2 regions of the Flavonifractor hominis genome follow, and region 1 is predicted to be linked to the other one. Evidence: a T-box and tRNA genes for the amino acid it is inferred to sense, from the RefSeq annotation. Region 1 holds a T-box; the other holds one or more tRNA genes.
The links. A T-box is a leader RNA that pairs with one kind of tRNA and senses whether it is charged. The one in region 1 lies ahead of WMO45_RS06120 (valine--tRNA ligase), so its partner is inferred to be a tRNA-Val.
Positions count from the first base shown of each region.

Region 2: it encodes a tRNA-Val, which carries the amino acid that the T-box ahead of WMO45_RS06120 (valine--tRNA ligase) is inferred to sense. The anticodon was not compared.

Region 1 is NZ_JBBMFT010000003.1:23,235-30,931, forward strand. It holds gene WMO45_RS06105 (permease prefix domain 1-containing protein) at 1-58, opposite strand, end outside; gene WMO45_RS06110 (PadR family transcriptional regulator) at 64-396, opposite strand; gene pyrB (aspartate carbamoyltransferase) at 551-1,609, shown strand; T-box leader at 1,932-2,141, shown strand; gene WMO45_RS06120 (valine--tRNA ligase) at 2,191-4,827, shown strand; gene WMO45_RS06125 (anti-sigma factor antagonist) at 4,977-5,282, shown strand; gene spoIIAB (anti-sigma F factor) at 5,300-5,746, shown strand; gene WMO45_RS06135 (sigma-70 family RNA polymerase sigma factor) at 5,743-6,453, shown strand; gene WMO45_RS06140 (glycosyltransferase family 2 protein) at 6,530-7,498, shown strand; gene WMO45_RS06145 (GtrA family protein) at 7,479-7,697, shown strand, end outside.
Region 2 is NZ_JBBMFT010000007.1:9,634-17,330, reverse strand. It holds gene WMO45_RS10740 (SprT-like domain-containing protein) at 1-163, opposite strand, end outside; gene WMO45_RS10735 (hypothetical protein) at 264-923, shown strand; gene vanR (VanR-ABDEGLN family response regulator transcription factor) at 1,418-2,113, shown strand; tRNA gene WMO45_RS10725 (tRNA-Met) at 2,198-2,274, shown strand; tRNA gene WMO45_RS10720 (tRNA-Glu) at 2,344-2,418, shown strand; tRNA gene WMO45_RS10715 (tRNA-Val) at 2,423-2,498, shown strand; gene WMO45_RS10710 (hypothetical protein) at 2,651-2,998, shown strand; gene WMO45_RS10705 (MATE family efflux transporter) at 3,118-4,503, shown strand; gene WMO45_RS10700 (MmgE/PrpD family protein) at 4,560-5,915, opposite strand; gene argH (argininosuccinate lyase) at 5,919-7,418, opposite strand; gene WMO45_RS10690 (Na+/H+ antiporter NhaC family protein) at 7,461-7,697, opposite strand, start outside.

The sequences.
Region 1 (7,697 bases):
GTGTCCGGTAGCGGCGGTCATGCAGAGGTTCCGCAATGAGCGCTGCCTGCTCCTCCATCCAGTTCAAGACGTTCCTCCTTCCAGAATCAGTCCCATGGCCCGGGTATAGCGCGCCCACTCCTGCTCCTGCTCCGCCAGAACGGCATGGCCAGTATCGGTCAGGCGGTAATACCGCCGCTCACGCCCTGAGTCCGACTGAAGATAGGAGGTAATCTCTCCACGGCTCTCCAGCGTGTGGAGAAGAGGATACAGGCTCCCCTGACTCATGGAAAAGACCCCTTCCGAGCGACGGGCCATTTCTTGGACCAACTCATAGCCGTACATGTCGCGCAGAGAGAGCAGCTTCAGCAGGATCAGGCCATGGCTTCCTTTGGACAATTCTTTGTTCAGCTTCATAAATACACCTCTTGTTTAGAGGCATTATATACATCGGACTAAGAGGTGTCAAGGAGAAATGGGAAAAAAGAAGGAAATTTGTCCATTCTGCTCTTGCCGTGAGAGGGGGAAATATGATACGATAGAAAAAATTCAAAAGGGGAAATGAAGCGTCATGCGGCATTTGATCGACTTTGGAGACCTGTCAAGGGCGGAGTGGGATTCCCTGTACCAGCGGTGCAGTGATATTATGGACCACCCCGCCGATTTTATGGATGCCTGCCGGGGGCGGGTGATGGCCAGTTTGTTCTATGAGCCCTCTACCCGTACCAACTTTTCTTTCCAGACAGCCATGCTGCGGGTAGGCGGCACCGTATTTGGCTTTGCCGATCCCAAGTCCACCTCTACCGCCAAGGGCGAGACCTTGAAGGACACCATCAAGATGGTGTCTGGTTATGCCGACGTGGTGGTCATGCGTAATCCCAAGGAGGGAGCGGCAAAGGCAGCATCCCTCTACTCCGACGTACCGGTAATCAATGCCGGTGACGGCGGTCATATGCACCCCACTCAGACGACCGCCGACCTGACCACAATCACCCGCTTGCGGGGGAAGGTGGACGGGCTGTCCATCGGCTTGTGCGGCGATCTGAAAAACGGACGGACGGTCCACTCCCTTATTAAAGCGCTGGCTAAGTTCAAAGGGATCAAGTTCTTCCTCATTGCCCCTCGCGAGTTGGCGGTACCGGAGTACATGCGGGCTTTCATGCGGGAGAACGATATGTGGTTTACCGAGGTCACCGGTCTGGAGGCTGTTATTCCTCAGCTGGATGTGCTGTATATGACCCGCATTCAGCGGGAACGGTTTGTGGATCCTCTGGAGTATGAGCGGTGCAAAGGAATATATGTCCTCACCCGTCGGAAGCTGGACCGGGCCCGCAAGGATCTGTTGGTGATGCATCCCCTGCCCCGTGTGGATGAGATCTCCATTGATGTGGACGATGATCCCCGGGCGGTTTATTTTGAACAGGCCCGCTACGGCATGTTTGCCCGTATGGCACTGCTTACCGACTTGGCTAACCAGGAGCGTATGCGGCCCGATGCGGTAGAGATCGGTGTAAAGCCGGTGTGTTCCAATCCCAACTGCATTACCCAGACCGAGCATTATCTGCCCCCGCTGGTGAAGCAGAACGGTGGTGTGGACTGCTGCGCCTACTGTGATAAGGAACTGCGATAAAAACAAGCAAATACAATGAGATGCGGGACGGCCTCAGGGCCGTCCCGCATTGTTGTTTTATAAAAAATAAAATTGGAGTGCGGTGTGACCAACGGCCTGACCGCCCTGCTGACCACGGTGGAGCCTTCCGTGGAGAGGAACCGGAGGTTCCTGGCTGACTTTGCCCTGGGCGGTGTGTGATACCATGTGGAGGCCGACAGTGTGGCCGAACCTCAGCAGGCCCTGGAGGCGCCGAAGTCTGTTCTGGATGGGGTTGGACGTTAAGGGAGAAAAGCGTGGGATTCTTGACAGAAGGACAAAAAGCAGGTATAATAACACTTCGAAAAAGACGTAGATGGGAAGGAGTACCCGCGCAAAAGGTACAGAGAGGAGCCGGTCTGGTGCAAGGCTCTCCGATGGCACGGGGAAGGTCGTCCCGGAGTTCCGTTTCCGAAGTCAGTAAGAAGCGGCGGAGTCCTCCCGTTACAGAGGCAATGAGTGTCCCGCAAGGGAAATTCAGGTGGTACCGCGGACTTTTGGGTTCGCCCTGAGCAAAGGCTCGGGGCGGACCTTTTGTTTTGCCCCGAAAAGGAGTGTAACAGATGAAAAAAGAACTTCCCAAGGTCTATGAGCCCCAGGAGGCGGAGGCCCGCATCTACCGGATGTGGGAGGAGAACGGCTGTTTTGAAGGCCACCGCGATCCGGACAAAAAACCCTTTACCATTGTGATGCCGCCCCCCAACGTCACCGGGCAGCTGCACATGGGCCACGCCATGGACTGCACCCTTCAGGATATCCTGACCCGCTTTAAGCGGATGCAGGGTTACGCCGCCCTTTGGGTGCCCGGCACCGACCACGCCGGAATCGCCACCCAGATCAAGGTGGAGGAAGAGCTGCGCAAGAATGAGGGACTGTCCCGCTATGATCTGGGCCGGGAGAAATTCCTGGAGCGGGTGTGGGACTGGAAGCACAAGTACGGCAACCGCATCGTGGAACAGCAGAAGAAACTGGGCGCATCCTGTGACTGGTCCCGGGCCCGGTTCACCATGGACGAGGGACTGTCCAACGCGGTGCGGCATGTATTTGTCTCCCTGTACAAGAAAGGGCTCATCTACAAGGGCAGCCGGATCATCAACTGGTGCCCCCACTGCGTCACTGCTCTTTCCGACGCTGAGGTGGAGTACAAGGATAAGCCCGGCCACCTGTGGCACCTCAAATACCCCATCAAGGGGGAGCCGGGCCGCTACGTCATCGTGGCCACCACCCGGCCTGAGACCATGCTGGGCGATACCGGCGTGGCAGTCAACCCCAAGGACGAGCGCTATCAGGACCTGATCGGCAAGACCTGCATCCTGCCCCTGATGGATCGGGAGATTCCCATCGTGGCCGACGAGTATGTGGACCTGGAGTTCGGCACCGGCTGTGTGAAGATGACGCCCGCCCACGATCCCAACGATTTTGAGGTAGGCCTGCGCCACAACCTGGAGTCCATCCGGGTGCTGGACGACAACGGCCGTATCAACCAAAACGGCGGTAAATACGAGGGCCTGGACCGCTATGAAGCACGCAAGGTCATCCTGGCCGATCTGGAGGCGCTTGGCCTGCTGGAGAAGGTGGAGGACCACCAGCACAACGTTGGTACCTGCTACCGCTGCGGTACGGATGTGGAGCCCATTATCTCCGCTCAGTGGTTTGTGAAGATGGAGCCCCTGGCCCGTGAGGCCCTGCGGGTGGTGAATGAGGGCGAGGTCAAGTTCGTCCCCGACCGTTTCTCCAAGATTTATACCAATTGGATGGAAAATGTCCACGACTGGTGTATCTCCCGGCAGCTGTGGTGGGGCCACCGCATCCCGGCCTGGACGTGCGAGGAGTGCGGCCACATCACCGTCAGCGAGAGCGACCCCACCGAATGTGAACACTGCCACTCCAAGCACATCAAGCAGGAGGACGACGTGCTGGATACCTGGTTCTCCTCCGCCCTGTGGCCCTTCTCTACTCTGGGTTGGCCGGATGAGAACAGCGAGGACTACAAATACTTCTATCCCACCGATGTACTGGTTACCGGGTATGACATCATCTTCTTCTGGGTAGCCCGGATGATCTTCTCTGGCTGTGAGCATACCGGAAAGCCGCCCTTCCACACCGTATTTATCCACGGCCTGGTGCGGGATGACAAGGGCCGCAAGATGTCCAAGAGCCTGGGCAACGGCATTGATCCCCTGGAGATGGCCGACCAGTACGGCGCTGACGCGCTGCGCTTTAACCTCATCACCGGCAACTCTCCCGGAAACGACATGCGTTTCTACACCGAGCGCTGCGAGGCTATGCGCAACTTTGCCAACAAGATCTGGAACGCGTCCCGCTTCCTGATGATGAATCTGACCATCGACAAGTGTGAGCTGCCCGCGCAGCTGGAGCTGGAGGACAAGTGGATTCTCTCCAAACTCAACCGCGTTATCCCGGAAGTGACCGAGAATATGGAGCGCTACGAGCTGGGAGTGGCCGCTCAGAAGGTCTACGACTTCATCTGGGACGCCTACTGCGACTGGTATATCGAACTGACCAAGACCCGTCTGCAGGGAGAGGATGAGGATTCGAAGGTACGCGCTCAGCAGGTGCTGTGCTATGTGCTGACGGAGACGCTGAAGCTGCTGCATCCGTTCATGCCCTTTATTACCGAGGAGATCTGGCAGGCGCTGCCCCACGAGGGCGACTACCTGATGCTCCAGCAGTGGCCGGAGCACCATGTGAGCCTGGACTTCCCTGAGGAGGAGAAGGCCATGGAGCTCATTATGGATGCCATCCGGGCCATCCGGGCCAGACGGGCGGAGATGAATGTCCCCCCCTCCAAGAAGGCGCAGCTCACCATTTCCACTCTGGAGCGGTCTGTCTTTGAGCAGGGTATCCCCTTCCTCAAACGCCTGGCCTATGCCAGCGATGTGAAGATCGTGGAGGCTACCGATGAGGTGGAAGCCCAGGGGATGGTAGTAGTGACCACCCATGCCGCCCGCCTGTATCTGCCTTTGGCCGAGCTGGTGGACCTGGAGAAGGAAAAGGCCCGCGTGCAGAAGGAGCTGGACAAGAACCGTAAGGAACTGGATAAGCTGGAGACCAAGCTCCAGAACCCCGGCTTTGTGAACAAGGCCCCTGCCCAGGTGGTGGAGGCCGAGCGGGAGCGCGCGGACAAGCTGCGGGCGCTGCTCGTGAAGCTGGAAGAGTCCATGGCGTCTCTTTCCTGAGAAAATAAAACGGATGACAGGCCGGGAGGCCGTCCCTTTTGGGACGGCCTCCCGGTTTTTTCTGCGCGGCCAGAAGCAATCCGACACAATCGGCCCCACAGTCTGTGCTATCATCCCATCAGATGACCTGTGAGAAGGAGGGACAAGCCATGGCAGTGACCTGTACCGGGTGCGACCGTGTGTTGAACGCCGCCATCAGCGGCGAAGTGGATCACCACGGTGCCCGGACAATCATGGAGGAACTGAGCCGCCAGATCGATTTGGCGCTGCCCCGACAGCTGAATCTGGATCTGGGGGGCGTGACGTTTATGGACAGCTCCGGCATCGCCGTGCTGCTGCGGGCCTATCGCCGCTTGGGTGAGCTGGGCGGCTCTGTACGGGTGTGCAATGTGCCGCCCCAGGCTGGAAAGGTCCTGCGGGCTGCCGGGATCGATAAGCTGATGCGATTTGAATGACGGGAGGTTTTACATATATGAAGCCAATCAACGAGGTGGCGGTGACCTTTCTCAGCCGTTCAGCCAATGAGGGGTTTGCACGGACCACGGCGGCCTGTTTTGCCGCCCAGCTGGATCCAACCCTGGATGAGATCAACGATATCAAAACTGCCGTAAGTGAGGCAGTGACCAACTGCATTGTCCACGCTTATCCTGACCGCCTGGGGCCGGTGAGTCTGCGCCTGCGCCTGTTTGCGGACAACACGCTGGAGATTCAGGTAAAAGACCGGGGCGTGGGGATTGAGGACGTGGAGAAGGCGCGCCAGCCGTTGTATACGACCGGAAATGAGGAACGCAGCGGTATGGGGTTTACCATCATGGAGAGCTTTATGGATACCCTCCGGGTGCGCTCCACACCCGGTAAGGGAACCGTTGTGACCATGCGGCGGCGCATCTCCAGCCGTTTGGGAGGGCGCACGGTGTGAGCGTGGCTGACACCCCCGCCCTGTTGGAACAGGCGCGCGGGGGAGATAACGAGGCTTGCACCCGCCTCATTGAGGAGAATGCCGGGCTGATCTGGAGTATCGTGCGCCGCTATTACGGCCGCGGGACCGATCCAGAGGATCTGTACCAGTTGGGGTGCATGGGGTTTCTGAAGGCGGTGCGGGGATTTGACCCGGCCTTTGGATGCCAGTTTTCCACCTATGCAGTCCCCAAGATCGCAGGAGAGATCCGGCGCTTTCTCCGGGACGATGGGGCGGTAAAGGTGAGCCGGGGGCTGAAGGAGCGGGCCGGGACGATCCGGCAGGCGCGGGAGCGATTGGCTGCACAGCTGGGACGGGAACCTGCCCTGAGTGAGTTGGCCGCCGAAACCGGGTTGGAGGTGGAGGAGATCGCGGCAGCTGAGGAGGCCAGCCTGCCGGTGGCGTCCCTGCAGATGGAGAGCGGGGACGGCTTTACGCTGGAGAGTGTGCTGGGGAGCGATGGCATGGAGGAGTCCATTGTGGAGCGGGAGGCTCTGCTGACGGCGGTGGCCGCCCTGCCGGAGCGGGAGCGGCAGGTCATCGTTCTGCGTTATTTCCGGGAGCTGACCCAGGAGCGGGCCGCCCGGATTCTGGGGGTATCGCAGGTGCAGGTCTCGCGCATCGAACGACGGGCGATGGAGCATCTACGGCGCAAACTGGAAGTGTGAGGGAACGAGGCAGTAGCTTTTTTCGTCAAAAGGGGGTATAATCAAACCCAGATGACAGGAAGGAGGACAAGACTGGATGGCGGATATCCTGTACATCGTGGTCCCCTGCTATAATGAGGAAGAGGTACTGCCTGAGACGGCCCGCCGCCTGCGGCAGAAGCTGGAGGCGCTGATTGCAGCCCAACAGATCAGCACAGCCAGCCGAGTGCTGCTGGTGAATGACGGTTCCAGGGATGGCACCTGGGGGATCATTACAAAATTGCACCAGGAGTGCACCCTCTTTTCGGGGGTAGATCTCTCCCGCAACCGGGGGCACCAGAACGCCCTGCTGGCTGGATTGATGACCGCCCGGGAGCGCTGTGACATGGCCATCTCTATGGATGCCGACCTACAGGACGACATCGATGCTGTGGATGCCATGCTGGAGCAATATTACGCCGGGTGCGACGTGGTGTACGGTGTGCGTTCGGCCCGGAAAAAGGATACCTTTTTCAAGCGTGTTACAGCCGAGGGATTTTACCGGCTGATGAACTTTATGGGGGCAGAGACCGTATTTAATCATGCCGACTACCGCTTGCTGTCCCGGCGGGCGCTGGACGGGCTGGCCCAGTTTAAAGAGGTGAACCTCTTTCTGCGGGGGATCGTACCCATGGTGGGCTATCGCTCAGCTGTGGTGGAATATGAGCGGGGAGAGCGCTTTGCCGGTGAGAGCAAATATCCACTGGGGAAAATGCTCTCCTTTGCCATGGAGGGGATCACCAGTCTGTCGGTCAAACCCATCCGCTATATCACCCTGCTGGGCTTTTTTATCTTCCTGGTGAGTATCCTGATGCTCATCTGGTCGGTGGTGCGCTGGGCAGGGGGCGATACCGTCAGCGGCTGGGCCAGCATGATCTGCTCGGTGTGGGCCATCGGGGGACTGATTTTGCTGTGTCTGGGCGTCATCGGGGAGTACATCGGCAAGATCTATCTGGAGACCAAGGGACGGCCGCGGTTCCTGATCCGGGAGATACTGGAGGACGGCCATGGCGAGACTGATCGATAAAAGCATCCCCAAATTCTTGTTGGTGGGCGTGCTGAACACCTTGGTGGGAGCGGGGGTCATGTTCCTGCTCTTTAATGTGGCGGGCTGGGGCTACTGGAGCGCCAGCGCGGCCAACTACCTGGTGGGCGGCGTGGTAAGTTTTTTCCTCAACAAATATTTTACCTTCCAGAACCGGGAGCGCAGCTTGACCCAGGTGGTG
Region 2 (7,697 bases), on a different contig from region 1:
ACAGCTCAATGCGGTATCGCTCTCCCTCCTGGATGCAGCAGCCAAACCGGCCCACTGCCCGGCGGTTTACCGACACATGGGGCTCCATACGCCCTGACACGGGAATCCCCAGCGCTCGTGCCTGCTCCACCACCCGTGCCAGCAGAATATCCCATCCTTCCATGCCGTCTCCCCCCGGTACGTCTGATCCGCTCTATTGTAGCATCCTTTTTCCCAAAAGTCACTAGCCGTCCCATGGTCCCTCACATAGAATGACCCATGAGGTGATCCGTCATGCATTATACCCGCTATCCCTGCGGCTGTGTGCCCCCCTGCTCTCCGTGGCCACCCGGCCCAACCGGGCCCACTGGACCTACCGGGCCTACTGGACCCACCGGACCTACTGGGCCTACTGGACCCACCGGACCTACTGGGCCTACTGGACCCACCGGACCTACTGGGCCTGCCGGACCTGCCGGGCCCACCGGACCTACTGGGCCTACCGGACCTGCCGGAGCTACCGGAGCTACCGGAGCTACCGGACCTACTGGGCCTACCGGACCTGCCGGAGCTACCGGAGCTACCGGACCTACTGGACCCACCGGGTCTCCCGGAGCTACCGGACCTACCGGACCTGCCGGACCTACCGGGCCTACCGGGCCTGCCGGACCTACCGGGCCTGCCGGGCCTACCGGACCTGCCGGAGCTACCGGGCCTACTGGACCTACTGGACCTACTGGACCTGCCGGGCCCACCGGACCTGCCGGGCCTACCGGACCTGCCGGACCTACCGGACCTACTGGGCCTACCGGACCTACTGGGCCTACCGGACCTACTGGGCCTACCGGACCTACTGGGCCTACCGGACCTACTGGAGCTACCGGGCCCACTGGACCTACCGGGCCTATCCCAGACGACATATTTGCTTCTTTCTTCTCTACTGAGCGTTCCGTACCCAATAACTCTTCTCTTCCGTTTTTCCCAATCCTCACCGATCCTACAGACAACATCACGCTCTCCGATCCACAGAAGATTCTGCTTCAACCGGGCTACTATCAAATTTCCTTCAGTGTATCTGTAATTCTGGCCTCTCCCGGCTATCTCCAGATCACGCCCTCCCTGGGTGGTTCCCCTCAACTGCAATTGGGCATTTACTACCGTACCGGGAGCAGCAATTCCTCCGCCAATGGCAGCAGCTCCTTTCAGCTGTATACGGCTGCCCCGGCTGTCTTCGCCCTTAACTATAACAGCGATGTAACCGGGACCAACTTGGAAGCTACCTTGTCCATTCAGAAACTCAATCGCACCGTCTAAGCGTTTAAACACCTGCCGGATGTCCCTTCCATCCGGCAGGTTCTTATCTTTTTCTTACGTTTTGGGTCACTCCTTGACTTATCTGACCCTATTTGGCTATAATGCCCTTGAAAGGGGAGCCGTTATGGACGCAAATATTCTGATTGTAGATGATGAGCCCGAGATTGCTGATCTGGTGGAGGTCTATCTGAAGAGCGAAGGCTTTACTGTATTTAAGTTTAGTACCGGTACGCAGGCCTTAGCCTGTGTGCACAGTCAACATCTGGATCTGGCCATTTTGGACGTTATGCTCCCTGACATCAGCGGCTTTACCTTGTGCAGCGAGATCCGGAAGGAATATCATTTCCCCGTACTCATGCTGACCGCCAAAGTCGATGATATGGATAAAATCACCGGCCTGACCATTGGTGCGGATGACTACATCACCAAACCCTTCAATCCTCTCGAACTCACCGCCCGGGTAAAGGCCCATCTCCGGCGCTACACCCGCTACAACGAGCCCAACAAGCCTGCCGACAGCCGGGATATCCTAGACTTCAACGGACTGGTGATCAACCGCGCTACCCATGAGTGCTGGTTGTATGATAAACCGCTGAATCTCACGCCCATTGAGTTTGATATTCTGTGGATGCTTTGTGAAAACCGTGGCCAGGTCATTTCCGCGGAACGTCTTTTCGAGAGTGTGTGGGGCGAAAAATATTTGGACCGGAATAACACGGTCATGGTTCACATCCGCCGCCTGCGGGAAAAGATGGGGGAGCCTTCTCGCAATCCCCGTTTCATCAAAACCGTCTGGGGCGTGGGATATAAAATTGATTAAATAAAATTTTTTGAAAAAAACGGTTGACAAATGGGGAAGGCTACGCTATACTAAATATCGCCCTGTTCGTGAGGGCGCTGATTTGGCGGCATAGCTCAGTTGGCTAGAGCATGCGGTTCATACCCGCAGTGTCCCCGGTTCAAATCCAGGTGCCGCTACCAGCCCAAAAGACGGCACTTGCCGTCTTTTGGGAAACCTCTTTCGCTTTTCTAGGCCTGCTTGGGCAACCTGGCCCGTTGGTCAAGTGGTTAAGACACCGCCCTTTCACGGCGGTAACACGGGTTCGAGTCCCGTACGGGTCACCACCATGGAGGCGTAGCTCAGCCGGTAGAGCACTTGCTTCACACGCAAGGGGTCACAGATTCGAGTTCTGTCGTCTCCACCAAGCAAAAAGGACATCCAGACGGATGTCCTTTTTGCTTTTCTTTTTGTTTTTTAAGGCTTTCTTACGATTGCCTAAAGCTCTGTATGGAAAGCTTGTCTCTCCCTCCGCCCCGTGCTATTATGACTGCACATTTTGACAAGGGGGCATTTCCTATGAACCGACACGCACCAAAAGCGCTTCTGCTGGCTGGATTTCTGATGCTGGCGTTGGCCGCCTGTAAACCCAATGTACCCGTCCCGGCCTCCTCGCCCTCTGCACCCGTGGAGAGCCCCGAGGAAACGGTCCGCACCTTTGAAGGAGTACTGAACCTGGTGGATACCGGCCTGGACTACCTGGTCCTGGTGGACGATGACGGAAACTTTTACCGCTTTAACCTCAACGGCGTCTCCACCGACGATCTGGTCCCCGGCGATCATGTGAAAGCCAGTTATACCGGTACGTTGAGTGCAGAGGATGGCTCCATCACCGCCACCCTGACCGCGTTGGAAAAGATCGCATAACCTGCAACCGGACGTTCTTCCCGTTGGAGACGTCCGGTTGTTTTTATCTCAGATTTGACAGTCGGAGCCCACTATGCCATAATGAGGGCAGTGTTCAATAAAATAAGGAGGGAAGTGTGATGGACACTTCATATGCCTCCCAGACCCGGCTGAAAACCCTGTGGCACCTATCCTGGCCCGCCATCATCGAGCAAGTACTGGTCACTATGGTCAGCTACGCCGATACTGCCATGGTGGGTGTACTGGGCGCGGCGGGTACCGCTGCCGTCTCGGTAAATGCGGCTCCCATCTGGTTGGGCAACGGCCTGATGACCGGGGTCGGCATCGGCTACTCCGTACAGGTATCCAACGCAATCGGCGCAGGGGATGAGACCAGAGCTCGCCAGGTCATCCGCCAGGGGGTATTGGCCGCGTTTGTGGTAGGGATCGTTGGTCTGGTGATCTATCAGCTATTGGCCGGAGTGCTGCCGGGCTGGCTGGGAGCGGAGCCAGACGTCCTGCCCCAGGCCACAGCCTATCTGCGCTGCTACACCATGGCCATGCCTTTCACTGCCTGCGGCTATGTTTTTTCCGCCATACTGCGCTGCATGGGCAACACCAGGGCCCCGCTCTATTTCAATACCGGAGCTAACCTGATCAACGTCATACTTAATTTCTTTTTGATTTATCCGACCCGGACCACCCATCTGCTGGGGGCCACCTTGACGCTCCCCGGAGCCGGCCTGGGGGCGGCAGGAGCCGCTGTGGCCTCGTCTATCGCTCTGGTTTTCTCGGGTATCGCACTGTTATTGGTCGGTATGCGTCAGGGGGAGCGTTTCCGCGTACACTTTCGGGAGTGTTTTCGCCCAGACCGCTCCATCATCCTCCAGGCAGTACGGCTGGGTGTGCCCTCAGCCGTGGAGCGGGCCACCATCAATCTGGGCCAGATCGCTATGACAGCCGTGGTAGCCTCCCTGGGAACGGTGGCTCTGGCGGCCAACCAGATCGCCACTACAGCGGAAGGGCTGTGTTATCTGCCCGCCTACGGCATCTCTTACGCCGGTATCGCGCTCGTGGGACAGTCCGTGGGCGCAGGAAAACGCGAGGATGCTGCCGCCTATGGCACGCTGGCCGGAAAATTGGGCTTTGGCATCTCGGTGGGTACCGCCTCGGCCCTGTTCCTGCTGGCGCCCGTCCTGGCTGGACTGTTTAATTCCGATCCCCAAGTAGTGGCTCAAGCAGCCCTGATGCTGCGCATCGTGGCTTTCTGTGAGCCCTTCTTTGCCCTGTCCATCATTTTCTCCGGCACTCTGCGTGGTGCATTGGACGTGCGCATCCCCATGGTAGTGGGACTGGTGTGCATGTGGGGTGTGCGAGTAATCCTGGCCCTGGTCCTGGTATACGGGCTGCACATTGGCCTGGCCGGCGTCTGGTTGGCTATGGACGCAGATCTTATCCTGCGGGGGCTTCTGTGTACTCTGCGCTGGCGGCGGGGCCGCTGGACACGCAAATGCGGCTTGGCATAAACGATCTCTTTACATAGAACAAGCCCTGGCTGAAAATACAGCCAGGGCTTGTTCTATCAAATGGGGAGGGTTTGCCGCATCAACGCGGCCACGGATGTACACTCCAGATCCCGCAGCATTCGGTACAGATCCTGGCCACGGGCTTCTCCCAGTACCGGAGCGGTGCAGCGCAGGAACTTCTCCTCCAGGGCCCGGTCGGAAATCGGGTCGGTCAGGTGCCCTACGGGGTAAATCCGCTCGGTATGATACTCACGGCCATCCCGCAGCGTCACCGATACAAAGGCCGGTCCCACGCCCATATCGACAGGCAGTCCATCATAGCGTTCTGCGTGATACAGCCGGGTAACACCAATAATGTGCTGAATCTCCGGCCGGAAAATGATGGCCGGCGCATAATTGGCTGGCATGTTGTCCCGCCCGGTCAGGTAGAGGGCAATTTGGAACCCTACGCTGAACTTGGCCTCATCCCCCGTCTTGGGATCGGGCGTGACCAGCTCCCGCAGCGCCGCAGCGCTCAGCTCCACTCGGATCTCCGCAATGTCTTCCGCCTGCAGATGATGGGCCCGGTCCAGATCTACAAAGGCATCCACTGCCCGGTGGGTACTGCTGCAGGAGGGATACTGCTTGATCGCAAAGCCTGGGGAAGCGATATCATAGGGCTGTCCCAAGCCGCGATACCACTCTCCCGGCAGAGGTGCAAAACGCTGGCCGGTATACTCGTAGAGATAGCCCTCTTTTCCATCCAGCGCGGTGTGAGAAGCGGTATATCCCTCCCGTGCCAGCAGGGCAGCCAGTACACCGTCTGCGGCAGCCTTACCGATATGGACCGACTTGGCATCGGTACCGAAATTCTCCCGTACGCCGCTGGCCATAGAGGCCGCCAGTCCCAAACAATTCTCGATCTGCTCTCGGTTGAGTCCCAACAGATAGGCCGCGCCTGCCGCCGCACCAACCACGCCGGTGACGCTGCTGGCATGCCAGCCCCGCTCGTGCAGAGCACGGGCACACACCCGTCCCAGTTTGCATTCTACTTCCGTGGCCACAGCAAAGGCCTGAAGCAAATCCGCCCCGGAACAATCCTGTTCCTCGCCCAGCGCCAGCAACGTCGGCAGTACAGCCACCGTCGGATGGCCCAGATTGGAACTGGAGGTGTCATCCAGCTCCAATTCATGCCCGCTCACCCCGTTGAGAAAGGCTGCGTCCCGTGCGCCAAAGCCCTGGCCCACGCCTGCCACAGTGGCCCGTCCTGATAATGGCATCAGTTTCAGTGCCCGGTTCACCACCGGAGTGCGGCTTCCCAACACCATGGCTCCCATTGTGTCCAGAATGGAGCGGATGCATAATTCCCGCACCTTCCGATCCATGCTGGCAGGGTGCTGGATAAACTGTGCCAGTCCTTCGATCATTGCCATGTCTCACTCCTCCTCCACATACTGGCCGGCCAAACCGTCCAGCAAGGCGGAGGCTGCTTCCAGCGCATCCCGGCGTTCCTTCCAACGGGAGGAAAGTTCCTCCAGCCGGGCTTCGCCTCGGGTAATCATCTCTTCCACCCGGTCGGGGCTGGGACCACCCACGATGTTGCGCCGTTTGACATTTTCCACCGGATCCAGCGCTCCGCGGATGAGCTCTTCGGGCATTTCCAGATCCATGCCCAGCACTTCCTGCCCCGCGCGGCGCACCAATGCGCTGTCAATGGCCTGGCAGGGGATGTGCTCGTCGTGGGCAATCTGTACCAGCTTGCCCACACATTTCTTGGCCGCCGAGAAGGACAGTCCCAGACTGCGCACCATTTCATCGGCCAGCTCAGTCATAGTGGAGAAGCCCGCCCGGGTGACCTCCAGCGCCCGCTGCTGGTCCACCTCCAGGGTGCGCACGATGCCTTCCAGCAGATAAGCGCTGTCAATGACCCGCTGGGCAATCTCCATATAAAGGCTGACCACAAAGCCCGGTTCCCGTCCATTGCCGGGTGTATAGGCCTTCATCGTATTAAACATCGTGCTCAACGCCCCATAGCTCCACTCACCGGAATAGCGCAGCGTCTCCAGTGCCACCGGATTGCGCTTTTGAGGCATGATGGTGCTGTAGGAACAATACTTCAGGTCCAGTCGGGAAATACCCACCTCTCCCATGTTCCACAGCAGCAAGCTCTCCGCCATACGTCCTACGTTTTGGATGAAGATACACATGGCACAAGCCGACTCATACGCAAAATCCAGGCTGGAGGTAGCGTTCATGGAGTTGACCAGCAGTCCATCAAAGCCCAGCAGGCGGGCCACCCGCTCCCGGTTGATGGGAAAACCGGTGGTGGCAATGGCTGCGCCTCCCATGGGGCTGAGATTGGTGTGATCATAAGCGGCCAACAGCCGCTCCATATCCCGTTCAAAATTTTCAAAGGCGCACAGATAGAAGTGCCCCAGGGTAACCGGCTGGGCATGCTGGGAGTGATGGGTATACCCCGGAATGACGGTCTGCTTGTGGAGCCTGGCCTGCCGGAGCAGCGTATCCATCAGGAAGCTCACCGCCTCGCACATATCCAGCAGCGTCTTGCGGGTATACATGCGCTCAATGGTCAGGTTCATATCATTGCGGGAGCGGCCGGTGTGAAGCTTGCCTCCCACTTCCAGCCCGATCTCTTCAATGATCCACTCCTCCAGGTTGGAAAACAGGTCGGTCAGTCCCGGCCTCCGGCCTACCGTTTCCGGTCCAGCCTCCTGAAGTTTTTTCAGAGCTGCCAGCAATTTTCCTGCCTCGGCCCGGGTCAGGATACCCTGCTCGGCCAGCATGATCACGTGCGCCCGGTGGTTCTCCAACTGCATGGGAAAAGACAACTCATCTTCCGCAATGGTATCCGCCGTGTGGCGGTCCAGTATCACCATATCCCGACCGGCGTACGCATCCCGTTCCAATTCCGTCATAGCTTCATCGCGCTCCTCTTTTTCAGATGTATCTCATACCAGTCACTGTTCTGCTTCCGTGCTTTTTACGCCCCAGAACTTGCAGGACAGCAGATAGAACACCACCAACAGCACCAGGGCCACAGGCAGCATAATCCAGATATTGGCGCCGGTAAAGCCCAGGATCAGATAGCCCACAAGGCTGGCCAGTGCGGCAATGCCGGCATAGGGCAGCTGGGTACGGGTGTGCTCCAACAGGTCGCTGCCCGCCGCCATGGCAGACATGACCGTGGTGTCCGA